Regions from separate parts of the Gemmobacter sp. 24YEA27 genome, predicted to be linked through region 2. Evidence: riboswitches for the same ligand, from Rfam matches in the RefSeq annotation. Region 2 holds a riboswitch; each other region holds the start of a gene.
What was found. Region 2 has a riboswitch for cobalamin ahead of QNO18_RS15695 (TonB-dependent receptor). Riboswitches for the same ligand answer to the same signal wherever they lie in the genome.

Region 1 (4,606 bases), on a different contig from region 2:
CGCCGGGTATCGTTTCGTATTCCGGAACTGACTGACAATGATTTTCTCGCGAGCTTGCCACTCCGCGATCCACAACCGCCAGCGCCCGCTACTCCGGTCGGTCCCGACCCGGCGCTTCTCACCGGGTTGTCGCAGAGGCTCATAGAGGTCAGTCAACTCGATCCTCAGCCGCGTGGGTACGCTTTCGAGAAGTTCCTGCAAGACCTCTTTGGTGCCTATGATCTTTCTCCCCGGGCATCTTTCCGTCTGACCGGCGAACAAATTGATGGCAGCTTTGCCCATGAAGGGGAAACCTATCTCTTGGAAGCAAAATGGCAGAACGGAGGATGTAGCATCGCCGACCTTCACACCTTCGCTGGCAAGGTTTAGACTAAGGCCAGGTGGGCCAGAGGGATGCTCATCAGCAATACTGGCTTTACTCAAGACGGCCTCGCTGCCTTTGGCAAAGCACCTACGTCTATCATTTGCATGGATGGGCTCGATCTTTTCGATACTCTCACCCGGCAACTCTCCTTGACGGAAGTGATCAGCCGGAAAGCTCGCCGCGCTGTCGAAACCGGTGGACCGTTTGTGCGCGTGCGTGATCTTTTCCCAGGATGACCTTGGCGACGCGAGAAATATTTGTTTGTGTGATACGCCCCCGGTTTCTATACGATTGAATTGGTTATCAGACTGCGACTTGAATCGAGTGTCGGTCTCGTAGGTTGCGCGTCCCCGCAACCAGTTCTGTCATAAATCAATCGAAATCCAAGTGTGATCAGACGCTTAGGCCGCCACAAGGGGGCCTTTTCTGTTTTGGGATAGGTGGAATATCGGTCGTTCCGGGCCGAAGCCGCTCACATTGCGCTACGCGGGAGCGCGTGCGCCCGTAAGTATGAGCTTCTCGCACGCGTGATAGGCTGCACCGGCCCTGAGCAGTCGGTCGGCCTCGTTCAGTGTGTTTCGGCGTGCAAAATTGACCCCCTAATGCGGGGTATCGGCGTCCAATTTTGCCCCCCCCTTAGGTTCTGTCAGACCGTTCGTTGCGAGGCAGCGAACGGAGGGGGGATGAAGCGGGTGGATACGATCGCGCGAGAGCGGCGGGCCTTCTACGTTCAGGGCTGGTCGATGAAGAAGATCGTGCGAGAACTGCACGTGTCACGGAACACAGTGCGCAAGATCCTGCGGACGGATGAGACGGACTTCAGTTACGAGCGTGAGCGTCAGCCGATGCCGCGGATTGGTCCCTGGCAGGGGCAGCTCGAACAGTTTCTGTCGTCCAATGCGAACAAGCCCGCGCGGGAACGGCTGACGTTGATCCGCATCTTCGAGGAACTGCGTGGGTTCGGATACCAGGGTGGCTATGATGCCGTGCGCCGGTTCGCCAGGAACTGGTCGCAGAACCGGGGGGCGGTGACGGCAGAAGCCTATGTGCCGCTCTACTATGCACCGGGCGAGGCTTACCAGTTCGACTGGAGCCATGAGATCGTGGTGATCTCTGGCGTCACGGTGACGATCAAGGTGGCGCATGTCCGACTTTGCCACAGCCGGATGATGTTCGCCCGCGCCTACATGCGCGAGAGCCAAGAGATGGTGTTCGACGCGCATGACCGCGGGTTCGGCTTCTTCAGGGGCACCTGCGCCCGTGGCATCTATGACAACATGAAGACGGCTGTCGAAGCTGTCTTCACCGGCAAGGAGCGTCAATACAACCGCCGCTTCCTGCAGATGTGCAGCCACTACCTTGTCCAACCCGTCGCCTGCACCCCGGCTTCAGGCTGGGAGAAGGGTCAGGTCGAGAACCAGGTCGGGCTGGTGCGGGAGCGGTTCTTTACACCGCGGCTGCGGGTGAAGAGCCTCGACGAGCTGAACGCCTGGCTGCTGGACAAGTGCGTGGCCTATGCCAAGGCGCATCGCCATGTGGAAGATGCCGACAAGACGATCTGGGAGATGTTCGAGGCTGAGCGCCCCCACCTCGTTCCTTACGTTGGCCGCTTCGACGGCTTCCACAGCGTGCCTGCTTCCGTCTCGAAGACCTGCACGGTGCGGTTCGACAACAACAAATACTCGGTCCTGGCTACGGCCGTCGGACGTCCCGTCGAGGTGCATGCCTATGCCGAGCGGATTGTCATTCGGCAGGATGGCGTGGTGGTCGGAGAACATGCCCGCGCCTTTGGGTGGGGCCAGACGGTTTATGATCCATGGCACTATGTGCCTGTTCTGGCACGCAAACCTGGCGCATTGCGTAATGGGGCTCCTTTCAAGGACTGGGTGCTTCCACCCGCCATGGCCGCGATCCGGCGCAAGCTGAAGGGCAGCGATGATGGCGACCGGCAGATGGTCCAGATCCTGAGCTGCGTGCCCGATGACGGGCTGCAAGCCGTCGAAGCCGTGGATCAGGGTGTCCATTCCGCGCCTGTCGTCATCAACATTCTCGCCCGACGACGCGACCCGACCCCGCCGCCACTTCTACTGACTCACACCGCGCTGCGCCTGCCCTTCGCGCAATCAGGCGGGCAGCTGCTCTTTCACCTGATCAGCCGCCTTTATGAACGCACATCGATCATCGTCACCACCAACCTTGCCTTCGGTGAATGGCCAACTGTCTTCGGTGACGCCAAAATGACCACGGCACTCCTGGACCGTCTGACCCATCACTGCGAGATCATTGAGACCGGCAACGAGTCATGGCGCTTCAAAAACCGCACTTGACCCCGATCAGGGCCTGACCCGCCTCCACTCTGTGATCAGTTCCGTCGACTCAGGCCCTGATCTCGACGCAGCATAGGGGGGGCAAAATTGGACGCCGATAGGGGGTCAGTTTTGCGCGCCGATTGACACGCCAGACAAGCTCCAGATGGTCGACAGCACTGTGATCCGCGCTCATCATCATGCGGCGGGCGCAAAAGGGGGACTGCTGACAAGAGGCTCCTGGCCGTTCGAGAGCGTCCGGTGGGAAAACGATCCACTGGATCGTTTTCTGGACCACCTTCCACTTCTCGACCAAGATCCATCTCCGCGTCAACGGCGCAGGCCTCCCGATGAGGACCGAGATCACGCCGGGGCAGGATTCCGACTACACCGGCTATGATCTGGTGATGGCTGACAATCTGCCCCAACCGACAGTTCTGGTCGCCGACAGGGGCTATGACTCTGATAAAATTCGGGAAGACATCGAGAGCCGCAACGCCCTGCCCATGATACCGATGCGAAAGAACCGAAGGGTGCGCAAGGCTGTCGACATGACCATCTATACCCTGCGCAACATGGTCGAGCGCTGCTTCAACAAGCTGAAAAACAGCCGCCGCCTTGCAACCCGCTACGACAAAACCGCAGAAAGCTTCCTGGGCTTCGTCGACGTCGCCTGCATCAGGCTCTGGCTCCGCCATTTGTCAACATGACCTAGGGGTGTTTTAAAAAAAATTTCGTCTGCACCTGATTTCTTACACTGCCGGTTTCGCTCATGAATTTCATGAATATAATCTGCTTCTGAAATCGTTGACATTTCCGGGCCCGCAAAGGATTTTATCGATTGATTCAGGTGCCGGGGGAAGCCCCGGTTAAAAGGGAATCTGGTAAGGCCAATGCCAAATCCGGAGCTGCCCCCGCAACTGTGAGCGGCGAGCCCGTCCGAAATGCCACTGGCGCGCATTCTGCGCCGGGAAGGCCGGACAAGGTTACGACCCGCAAGTCAGGAAACCTGCCTGGATTGATCACCTGTTCCGGCCGCGGTGGGCGTGTCGGGAGCGGCCGTTCCGCAAAGGTGACTGCAAAGGCCCGTGTGACATCAGTCGCCCGGGGCCGGCTTCGCGACATCCGTCGCGGAGTGTCTGTGGTTTTCCGGCCTGTCTTTTCAGGCCGCTCAGAAGGCATGTCACAATGACAGAAGGTTTCACTTTCAGAGTTACGAAGATTGGCTTCGACGAGGATTACATTCCGGCCGATAATACGCGCATCACCACCAATTTTGCCAATCTCGCCAGAGGGGCACACCGCCGGGAGAATTTACGAAACACTCTGGCGATGATCACCAACAGATTCAATTCTCTGGCGGGATGGGACAACCCAAAAGGTGACCGGTATTCCGTTGGGGTCGAGATTATATCCGTCGATATGGCTATGGGGAGTGCAGAAACTGCGGGTGTGTTTCCGATTATTGAGATTCTGAAGACAAACATCCTTGATCACAAAAACCGTAAGATCATTGATGGATCTGCGGGGAATAATTTCTCGTCTTATGTGCGGGATTATGATTTCAGTATAGCGCTCCCGGAATATAACAAAGGGAAAGCCGGCTTTGCCGTGCCGGAGGATTTTGGCGACCTGCATGGAAATCTGTTCAGGAGTTTCGTGAAATCTGAGGTCTATCGCCGAAATTTCAGAAAGACACCGGTGATATGTCTCAGCGTATCAAGCAACAGAACCTATATCAGAACCGATATCACCCATCCTATTCTTGGTGCTGAATACAGGCAGGATGAAGCATCTCTGACTGACAGGTATTTCGCAAAAATGGGTATGACGGTTCGCTGTTTCATGCCGCCGGGCGCCGTTGCCCCCCTGGCATTTTATTTCATGGGGGATCTTCTTGATGATTATACAAATCTGGAAATGATCAGCGCCATCA
Region 2 (4,606 bases):
CGAAGCCCGGCATGGCCCAGCCCCAGATCAAGCGCCGGTGCGCCTTGGTCTGCGGCGACCAGGGCCGCGTCATCCGCGACCACGGTAAGGTGGCGGTCGCGGGGGCGGGGAGGCAGCCCACCTGCCTCGCAGAGCGCGATCCCGTGGTTCCAGCCCCTCGGCTCGCTGCTGAGGGTCTCGAATGCGAGAAGCTTTGCGCCGGGGGTGAGACGGGCGCGCCCGGTCTCACCTTCCAGCACCAGTGCCCCGCCGATCATTTGCGGGATACCGGTCAGGTCAAACCCCATGAACCCTGCAAGGGTGCCGATGCTCCACAAATGCCCTTCGGCCCCGAAAAGCCGGGCAAGCAACGCGAAGGTCTCGTCTTGTGAGGCATCGGTCATGGGCGCACTTTCAGAACTTCGAAGTCAGCTGCAACTCGAACCGGCGCGGCGCACCGAGAACCACCTGACCCTTTTCGGGGTAGAGATATGCCGCATAGCTCTTGTCGAAGAGGTTCGTCACGCGCAATGACAGGGTCGAGGTCTCGCCCGCCTGCCAGTCAAGCCCGGCATTGATCAGCGAGAAACTGCCGCGTTTCTCGGTATTGGCGTAATCATACCAGGCCTTGCCGACGAATTGCACACCCAGATGCGCGGTCCAGGCATCGGCGAAATCCCAGGATGCCCAGAGATTGGCCGAGGTTTCCGGCACGAGGATCGGCACATTCCCCGAATAATCCACCCAGGAAAAGGTGTTGAAATCGAAGAAGGTGAAATCGTCAAACCGCGCTTTGGTGCGGGCGATATTGCCGCTGAGCCGCAGGGTGTCGGTCACCGTGGCGCTGGCTGCCAGCTCGATCCCGCGTGAGGATTGCTGCCCGGCCTGTTGCAGCGTGAAAGACCCCGGCGCCAGCACCGGCACATTGCGCTTCACGATATCATAGGCGGTAAGCGACCATTCGGCGCGGCCATCGGCAAAGCTCTGGCGCAGCCCGATCTCGAATTGTCGCCCCGTGGTCAGGTCGAAATCGCGGAAATTCGCGGCGTAATCCATCAGCGGCACGTTCACCGGGTCGGTGGACCAGGCCAGCTGGCCGTAAACCACCGTGGTCTCAGTCGCCGCCCAGCTGAGCGCGACCCGCGCTGATGGAGAGTTGTAGCTGGCGTCAAAGCTCGTGGCGGGGTTTGCGACACCCTGGCGGCTCAGATCGAACCAGTCCTGGCGCAGGCCAAGGCTGAGCGCCAGCCCCTTGCCAAGCTCGGTGCGGTTTTCCAGAAAGATCGCGCGCTGGTCTAGGGTCGAGCGGTATTGCGCCACCGGGGTCAGGCCGGTGGGGAAACGACCGGGGCGCGGGTTGAACGGATCGACCGTGACCGAGCCGAAGCTGAAGGCACTGGCATAGCTGGATTTCGAGCGGTTCAGGTCAAAGCCGATCACCGTATGGCTGTCATAGCCCGCGATCCCATGGCGCAAGCCTGCATCCAGCCGGAAGCCGGTCTGATCCTGATCCTGGTCGATGGCGACGAATTCGCCGACCGATACCGTATCGGTCACCGGATCCCATTCATAGGTTTCAGCATTGCGGAAGCTGCGGTCAGAGCCGATGCGGTAAAGCACTGCCGACACGCGGACCGCGTCCGACGGCGCCCATTCGGTTTTCAGCTGCAGCCAGTGATCGGTGAAGTCGGTCTTCGCGTCTTCAACATTGTAGTTCAGCGCCTCGGTCCCCGCGACGAGGATCCCGTTGCGCAAAGGCGTGCCATAATAGGCCATCGGCTCGCGCTTTGCGTAATCGGCGGACAGGGTGAAGGTCAGATCAGGCGTCGCCTTCCAGCTCAGCGCGGCGGTCACGGCGCCGAGACTGTCATCCGCACCGTCGATCCAGCCGTCAGATCCATCCGCGATCACCGCGACGCGGTAGGAAAGCGTGTCCGAGAGCGAGCCGCCACTGTCGGCGCCAAAGCGCAGCCTGCCATCTGACCCCGCAAGCGCGGTCAGCAAATGGCGCGGCGCACCGTCAAACGGGCGTTTGGGCATCGCATTGACGAAACCGCCAATCGCGCCATGGCCATGGATCACCGAGCCGCCGCCTTTCAGGACCTCGAATTCCTCGATCAGCCAGCTGTCGACCGGGAAAGAGATATTGCCGCGCCCGGGAAACTGCCTGGTGCCGTCAAACAGCATCATCACCGAGCTCGTGCCCTGAAAGCCGCGCGCGGCGAAGGCATTGTCATAACCCGGTGCAGCGATCGAGGTGACCCCGGTTGCGGTCTGCGATACGGCGGAGGCGATCGAATGAAGACCGCGTTCGGCCATGGTTTCGGTGCCGATCACCTCGACGGCAGCAGGGATGTCGCGGATTTTTTCGCCCAGCCGGCTGGCGGTGGGCGCGGTGGCGTCAAGCCCCTGGCCTGCGTCGTCATCGACCGGCAGCCAGATGGTGCCAAGGCCGATGGTGGTCTCTTCTGCCAGCGCCGGCGCAGCGGCGATGGGGGTGAGAGCGGTAAGTGTCAGCAAAAGCCGCACAGATGTGCGGCGGGAAATGGACGGCATGAATTTTACCCCGAAAGGCGTTTTGCACGTCACTGCAGACTGCAAGGAACCGACGGGCAATCACCCGCATGTCATCCTTGCCATCAGGAACCCCCGCCCGATGCGCCTGCCCGTGAATATGGCCGACGGCAGGTCTCCTGGCTCGCGGGTCAGTGGGTTTCGCGCCTTCCCAGGGTCCATGAACCCCAGTGGCATATCGCGAAACCCTCGCCGCTCACAGTTGCGGGGGCAGCCGCAGATCGGGCGGATGCCCTGCTGCGTTCCCTCTTTCCTCCCTCGCGGGAACCGTCGCCTCTGCGCTACCCGCCGGGGTGGTGGTCTGTCAACGCCCGTTATCACGGGCGCGTTATAAGGGGGCATCCGGGACCCCTTGTGAGGAGCCTGTCCTGAGGGGCGGGGCGGGCGGTTGCCGTTCGGCCCCCGTCTTCATTTCTTTGCAGAAATTTCCCCAAAGCCCCGTGGTTTACCCCATGGTCTTTTGCGCGCGGGCGGATGTAACCTCTGCCCGCGCGCGCCGGGCCATGACCGGGATCCTGCGCAGGAAGGACATAGCCATGCAGACCCCGCCTTTCGTCATTTCGATCCAGAGCCAGGTCGTGTTCGGCCATGTCGGCAATTCGGCGGCGCTGTTTCCGCTTTGCGCGGCCGGGCTGGAGGTGGCGGCGATCCCGACGGTGGTGTTCTCGAATACCCCCGATTACCCGAGCCTGCGCGGTCGCGCGCTGCCCGAGGATTTTTTCGCCGATCTGCTTCTGGGCGCGATGGAGCGTGGGTTGCCCGAACGGGCCGATTACATCGTGACGGGCTATATCGGTTCGGCCGCGATCGCGCATCTGGCGGCGGAATTCATCGCAAAAGCGCGCGAGATCAACCCGCGACTGGTCTATCTCTGCGACCCTGTGATCGGCGATGCCGGCCCGGGGCGCTATGTGCCCGAAGCGGTGGTGGCGGTGATCCGCGACGAATTGCTGCCGCTGGCCGATCTGACCACGCCGAACCCGTTTGAGCTGTCGCTGTTGTCGGGGCAGAAGATTACGCGGCCTGAAGATCTGGCGCTGGCGCGGGCGGGGCTGAACCTGAGGCCTGGTGCGCGGGTAATTGCGACCGGATGCGTGCTGGAAGACAGCCCCGAGGGCTGTCTTGAAAGCGTTGTGATCACGCCGGACGGCGTGAGCCGTCACCCCGCGCCGCATTTGCCGCTGGCGCTGTCGGGGACCGGGGATCTGTTCGCGGCGCTGATCATTGCCGGGCTGGGGCGCGGTCGTTCCCTGGCCGATGCCGTTGTTTTTGCGCAAAAGCTCACCGGGATTGCGATGGGGGAGGCGGCGGCGCTCGGACGGCAGGAGGTCATGCTGAGCAGCGCGGAATTTCTGGCGGGCCTGGCAGAGCTGGCGGCGATCCGCCGCTGACCTCGGGTACCGGGCCCGTCCGCGCTGTTCTGCCTGTGGGGATGTGGCATCGGTTTCCGCCAGCTGTCTTCCTGACCAGGGCGCAGGGGCCGCCAGCAGGTCTCCTGCACAGACAGGTGCGGCGCTGCCTGGTCTGAGGATGCGAGGGCGAGGTCTGGTGCCCGGTTTTGGCAAGGCGCTGGACGCGGGCTCTTCCGTCCGCGCCATATCACCGGGGCGCCGCAGGATGGCGGCAAGAGGTGGCGTCACACAGAGGAATGGCTGAGCGTTACGACATTGCGGCCCAGGGTTTTCGACCGCAAAAGCGCGCCATCGGCCGCATCCACCATGGCAGTGATATCCTCGGAAGGCGCCATCGGGCCGCCGCCGGTTTTCACGCCGATGGAAACCGTCACGCTGAGCGTGACCCCATTGCCGCCATCGACCGGCGTGGCGCCGACCACGCAGCGCAGCCGTTCGGCAATGCGCTGCGCCTCGGCGGCGGTGGTTTCGGGCAGGGCGATCAGAAACTCCTCACCCCCGATCCGCGCCAGCATATCATCGATCCGCAGATTGTCGCGCAGGCGGCGGACCACTTCGACCAGGACAGTGTCGCCGGTGGTGTGGCCATAACAATCATTGACGGATTTGAACCGGTCGAGGTCGATTACCAGCACCGCGAA
Region 3 (4,606 bases), on a different contig from region 2:
GTGGGCGATGTCATCGTGGGTGGGGTCCGCCCGCCGCCGGGTGACACGATCTGGGCCCAGTCGCGCTGGATCGCCGAAGATCAGACGCTCAGGAATTTCGTACTGAACGAGCCGCGCGGCGGCGTCTTCCGCCATGTGAACCTGCTCGTGCCGCCAAAAGACCCGCGCGCCGATGCCGCCTTTATCATCATGGAGCCCGAGGATACGCCACCGATGTCCGGCTCCAATTCGATCTGTGTCTCGACGGTCTTGCTTGATGGCGGCATCATCCCGATGGTCGAGCCGGAAACGCGCATGGTGCTGGAGGCGCCGGGCGGTCTGGTCCATGTCCGCGCCGAATGCCGCAATGGCAAGGCGGAACGGATCTTTGTCGAAAACCTGCCCTCTTTCGCCGAACGGCTGGATGCAAAGCTTGAAGTCGAGGGCATTGGCACATTGACGGTCGATACCGCCTGGGGCGGCGACAGTTTCGTCTTTGTCGATGCCAAAGCGCTCGGCTTCAGCCTGACCCCCGACGAGGCGCATGATATTGCAAAGCTCGGGGTGAAAATCTCGGATGCCGGGACGGAACAGCTCGGTTTCCGTCACCCGACAAACCCGGACTGGAGGCATTACTCCTTCTGCCTTTTCGCGGGCGAGGTCACGCGCGAGGGCAATGACCTGCGCGCCGGTGCCGCCGTGGCGATCCGGCCCGGCAAGGTTGACCGCTCGCCCACCGGGACCGCGCTTTCCGCGCGGATGGCGGTGCTGCATGCGCGTGGCCAGATGTCTGAGGCCGACCGTCTGACCACCGTCTCGCTGATCGGGTCGGAGTTTCAGGGCCGCATCCTCGGCACCACCGATCTGGCGGGCACGGCGGCGATCCGGCCGGAAATCTCGGGGCGTGGCTGGGTCACCGGCATCCATCAGCATATGCTCGACCCATCTGACCCCTGGCCCGGCGGGTATCGGCTGTCGGACACCTGGGGCGCGCGCTGATCCGCATAACGCGATGCTTTGCCATTGAAGCGGGACGGGTTTGCCCATACTCAGGGCAGGTCGGTTTCCGCAAGGAATTGAAAGGGAATCCGTCATCCGCCTTTACAGGGGGATGAACCGGAACTGCCCCCGCAACTGTAGGCGGCGAGGGTCCGCGCGACAATGCCACTGTGGGAGAGCCCATGGGAAGGCTGCGCAGACCCAGTGACCCGCCAGTCAGGAGACCTGCCGACTCCTGTAACCAACTTGACCCGGACGGGGCGTCCGGGGAGGCGAGATATGATTTTGACCCGCAGATGCGCCACCGCATCCCGTGCCGCCAGCCTGCGCCAACCGCGCCGGGCCAGCTTTGTGCGTCGCGGTTTTCACGCTCTCCATCCGCTCCATCCCCCATCCCTCACGGAGATCCCGGATGCGATATTTCCCCAATACCCGTTTCTCACTGGCCGTCTCACTGGCCGCGCTCTGCTTTGGCATGCCTGCTTTGGCCGAGACCGGCTATCCGCTCAAGCTGCAGAATTGCGGGCTTGAGCTGAGCTTTGACAAGGCGCCGGAAAGCGCTGTGACGGTCGGCCAGGCGACGAGCGAGATCCTTTACACGCTGGGGCTTGGCGACAAGGTCGCGGGCACTTCGGTCTGGTTCACCGAAGTCCTGCCGGAGTTCAGAGAGCTGAACGACGGCATCGAACGGCTGGCCGATAATGACCCTTCATTCGAAAGCGTCGTCGCCAAACGCCCGGGGATCGTGACCGTGCAATATGAATGGCATGTCGGCCCGCAAGGCATCGTCGCAACGCGCGAGCAATTCGCCGATCTCGGCATTCCGGCCTATGTCCTGCCGTCCGACTGCATCGGGAAGGACAATACCGCAGGCTCGGACGGCACCCGGCTGGAACCCTATACGATGGCGGGGATCTATCTCGGCATCGAAGAGCTGGCGACGATTTTCAACATCACCGACAAGGGCACAGAGGTGGTCGCTGACCTGAAAGCGCGCGAGGCGGCGGCGGTCGCGGCGGCGAAGGCGCTTGATCTGAAAGAGGCCTCGGCGGTGTTCTGGTTCTCGTCGGCCGAGATGGATATCGACCCCTATGTTGCCGGAAACGGCGGTGCTCCGGCCTGGATGATGGCGTCTCTGGGGCTGAAGAATGTGGTCGAAAGCCCCGAGGAATGGCCGGTCGTGTCCTGGGAAACCATCGCGCGGGCCAATCCCGATGTGATCGTGATCGCCCGCATGGATCGCCGCCGGTTCGAGGCGGATGATCATGAAAAGAAACTGGAATTCCTGAAGTCCGATCCGGTGGTAAGCCAGATGGAGGCGGTGAAGAATGGTCGCATCGTGATCATCGACGCCCATGCAATGGACCCGTCGATCCGCAATATCGCGGCGCTGGAAGAGCTGGCGGCGGCGCTGCCGGCCTTTGATCTGAAATGATCTGCCAGAGATGAAACGCCCGGTCACCCCTGTTGCGCTAGCCGCCCATGTCGCTTTGCGCGCCATGGCGGGGGTGGCTATCCTGGCGATCGCCGTTCTGACGGGGGTGATCCTTGGCGAGACGCCGCTGCCCTGGTCGACAGTCTGGGCGGCCCTGGCGAATAATCTCTGGAATGCCGGGCTGCTGGTTGACCCGATCGATCAGGGCATCATCTGGGCCTATCGGGTGCCACGCACCCTGGTCGCTGCCGGATGCGGCGCGGGGCTGGCGCTGGCAGGTGTAGTGTTGCAGGCGCTGGTCAGAAACGCGCTGGCCGATCCTTATCTGCTGGGCGTCTCGGCGGGGGCATCCACCGGGGCGGTGGCGGTGACGATCATGGGCGTCGGCGCCGGGGCCATCGGGATCTCGGGCGGGGCCTTTCTGGGGGCGGCTTTAGCCTTTGGGCTTGTTGCGGCCCTGGCCCGCGCGGCGGGCGGCGGCCCTGCACAGATGGTGCTTGCGGGCATTGCCGGATCGCAGCTTTTCAACGCGCTGACCTCTTTCTTCATCGCGAAATCGGCCAATGCCGAACAGGCGCGCGGCATTATGTTCTGGCTTTTGGGCAATCTTTCGGGCGTGCGCTGGCCCGATGTGACACTGGCGGTGCCGGTCGCGGTCGCAGGGTTTCTTGCCTGTCTCTGGCATGCGCGCGCGCTGGATGCGTTTTCCTTTGGCTCGGACGCCGCCTCATCGCTGGGGATCGCGGTGCGCCGCGTGCAGATCGTGCTGATCGGCGCGGTGACCCTGATGACCGCGACGATGGTAAGCCTTGTCGGCTCCATCGGCTTTGTCGGTCTGGTGATCCCGCATGCGGCGCGGTTCCTTGTCGGCCCGCGCCACGGCCGGCTGATCCCGGCGGCGGCCCTGACCGGGGCCGTGTTCCTGATCGCGGCCGATGTGGTCTCGCGCATGCTGATCCCGGGCCAGGTGGTGCCGATCGGGGTGGTCACCGCGCTGGTGGGCGCGCCCGGCTTCGCGCTGATCCTGATCCGGGGGAGGGTGAGCGGATGAAGATCGCGGCGCATGATCTTGGCTGGGCCGCGCGCGGGCGCCCGATTGTCGAAGGGATCACCCTGGAGGTTGCCAGTGGCGAGACGCTCGGGCTGATCGGGCCGAACGGGTCCGGGAAATCGACGCTGCTGAAGCTCTTTGCCGGGATCGCGGCGCGGGCGCGCGGCACGGTCAGCCTGGACGGCACGGCCCTGTCGCGTATGAACCGGCGCGATATTGCGCGGCGCATCGCCTTTGTTGAACAGCAGGCCCAGACGACAGAGGCGCTGCGCGTGCAGGACGCGGTAGAGCTGGGCCGCACGCCCTGGCTCTCGCCGCTGGCGCCTTTTGGTGCGCAGGATGCCGCGATCTGCGCCGAGGCGCTGGCGCGTGTCGGGATGGCAGACATGGCCACGCGGTCTTGGACCACCCTTTCGGGCGGCGAGCGTCAGCGCGTCCATATCGCCCGGGCGCTGGCGCAGCGCCCGCAGGTCATGCTGCTGGACGAGCCGACCAACCATCTTGATATCCATCATCAGCTGTCCCTGTTGCGGCTGGTCTCGGATCTGCCGGTGACGGTGGTGATCGCGCTGCATGATCTGAACCAGGCGCTCGGCTGCGACCGGCTGGCGGTGTTGGAGGGGGGCAGACTTGCCGCCCTTGGCCCGCCGCGCGAGGTGCTCAGCGCCGACCGCCTTGCCCGCATTTTCCGCGTCGGGGCCAGGACGCTGACCGACCCGACCGATGGTGTCACGCAATTCCGTTTCCACTGCCTTGAGGATCAGCCATGAAATCCGCTCTTGCCGCCCTTTTTCTGATGATCGCGACGCCCGCGCTGGCCGAAACGCATGAGGTGGAGATGTATAACCGGTCGGAAAACGGCCCGATGATCTATGAGCCATCCTATCTGAAGATCGCCCCGGGCGATTCCGTGCGCTTTATCCCGACCCAGCCGAGCCATAATGCCGCGACCATTGATGATATGATCCCCGAAGGCGCCACGCCGTTCAGATCGAAGATCAATGAGGATTTCACTGTCACCTTCGATGTGCCGGGCGCTTACGGGATCAAATGTTCGCCGCATGTGGCGATGGGGATGGTGATGCTGATCCATGTCGGCGATGTGGCGGAAACCGTATTGCCCGAGACCCTGCCGGCACGTG

Region 1: another riboswitch for cobalamin. It lies ahead of QNO18_RS23540 (DUF1852 domain-containing protein); the one in region 2 lies ahead of QNO18_RS15695 (TonB-dependent receptor).
Region 3: another riboswitch for cobalamin. It lies ahead of QNO18_RS19710 (ABC transporter substrate-binding protein); the one in region 2 lies ahead of QNO18_RS15695 (TonB-dependent receptor).

The regions. Positions count from the first base shown of each region.
Region 1 covers NZ_JASJPW010000006.1:100,889-105,494, reverse strand. Annotated here, with positions in the region: gene QNO18_RS23560 (hypothetical protein) at 1-369, shown strand, start outside; gene QNO18_RS23555 (hypothetical protein) at 394-600, shown strand; gene istA (IS21 family transposase) at 1,048-2,691, shown strand; partial or broken gene QNO18_RS23545 (IS5 family transposase) at 2,822-3,380, shown strand; cobalamin riboswitch at 3,502-3,702, shown strand; gene QNO18_RS23540 (DUF1852 domain-containing protein) at 3,859-4,606, shown strand, end outside.
Region 2 covers NZ_JASJPW010000001.1:3,155,805-3,160,410, reverse strand. Annotated here, with positions in the region: gene QNO18_RS15700 (hypothetical protein) at 1-383, opposite strand, end outside; gene QNO18_RS15695 (TonB-dependent receptor) at 394-2,535, opposite strand; cobalamin riboswitch at 2,645-2,840, opposite strand; gene pdxY (pyridoxal kinase) at 3,090-3,944, shown strand; gene QNO18_RS15685 (diguanylate cyclase) at 4,190-4,606, opposite strand, start outside.
Region 3 covers NZ_JASJPW010000002.1:452,276-456,881, forward strand. Annotated here, with positions in the region: gene QNO18_RS19705 (proline racemase family protein) at 1-978, shown strand, start outside; cobalamin riboswitch at 1,023-1,226, shown strand; gene QNO18_RS19710 (ABC transporter substrate-binding protein) at 1,454-2,413, shown strand; gene QNO18_RS19715 (iron ABC transporter permease) at 2,424-3,464, shown strand; gene QNO18_RS19720 (ABC transporter ATP-binding protein) at 3,461-4,234, shown strand; gene QNO18_RS19725 (pseudoazurin) at 4,231-4,606, shown strand, end outside.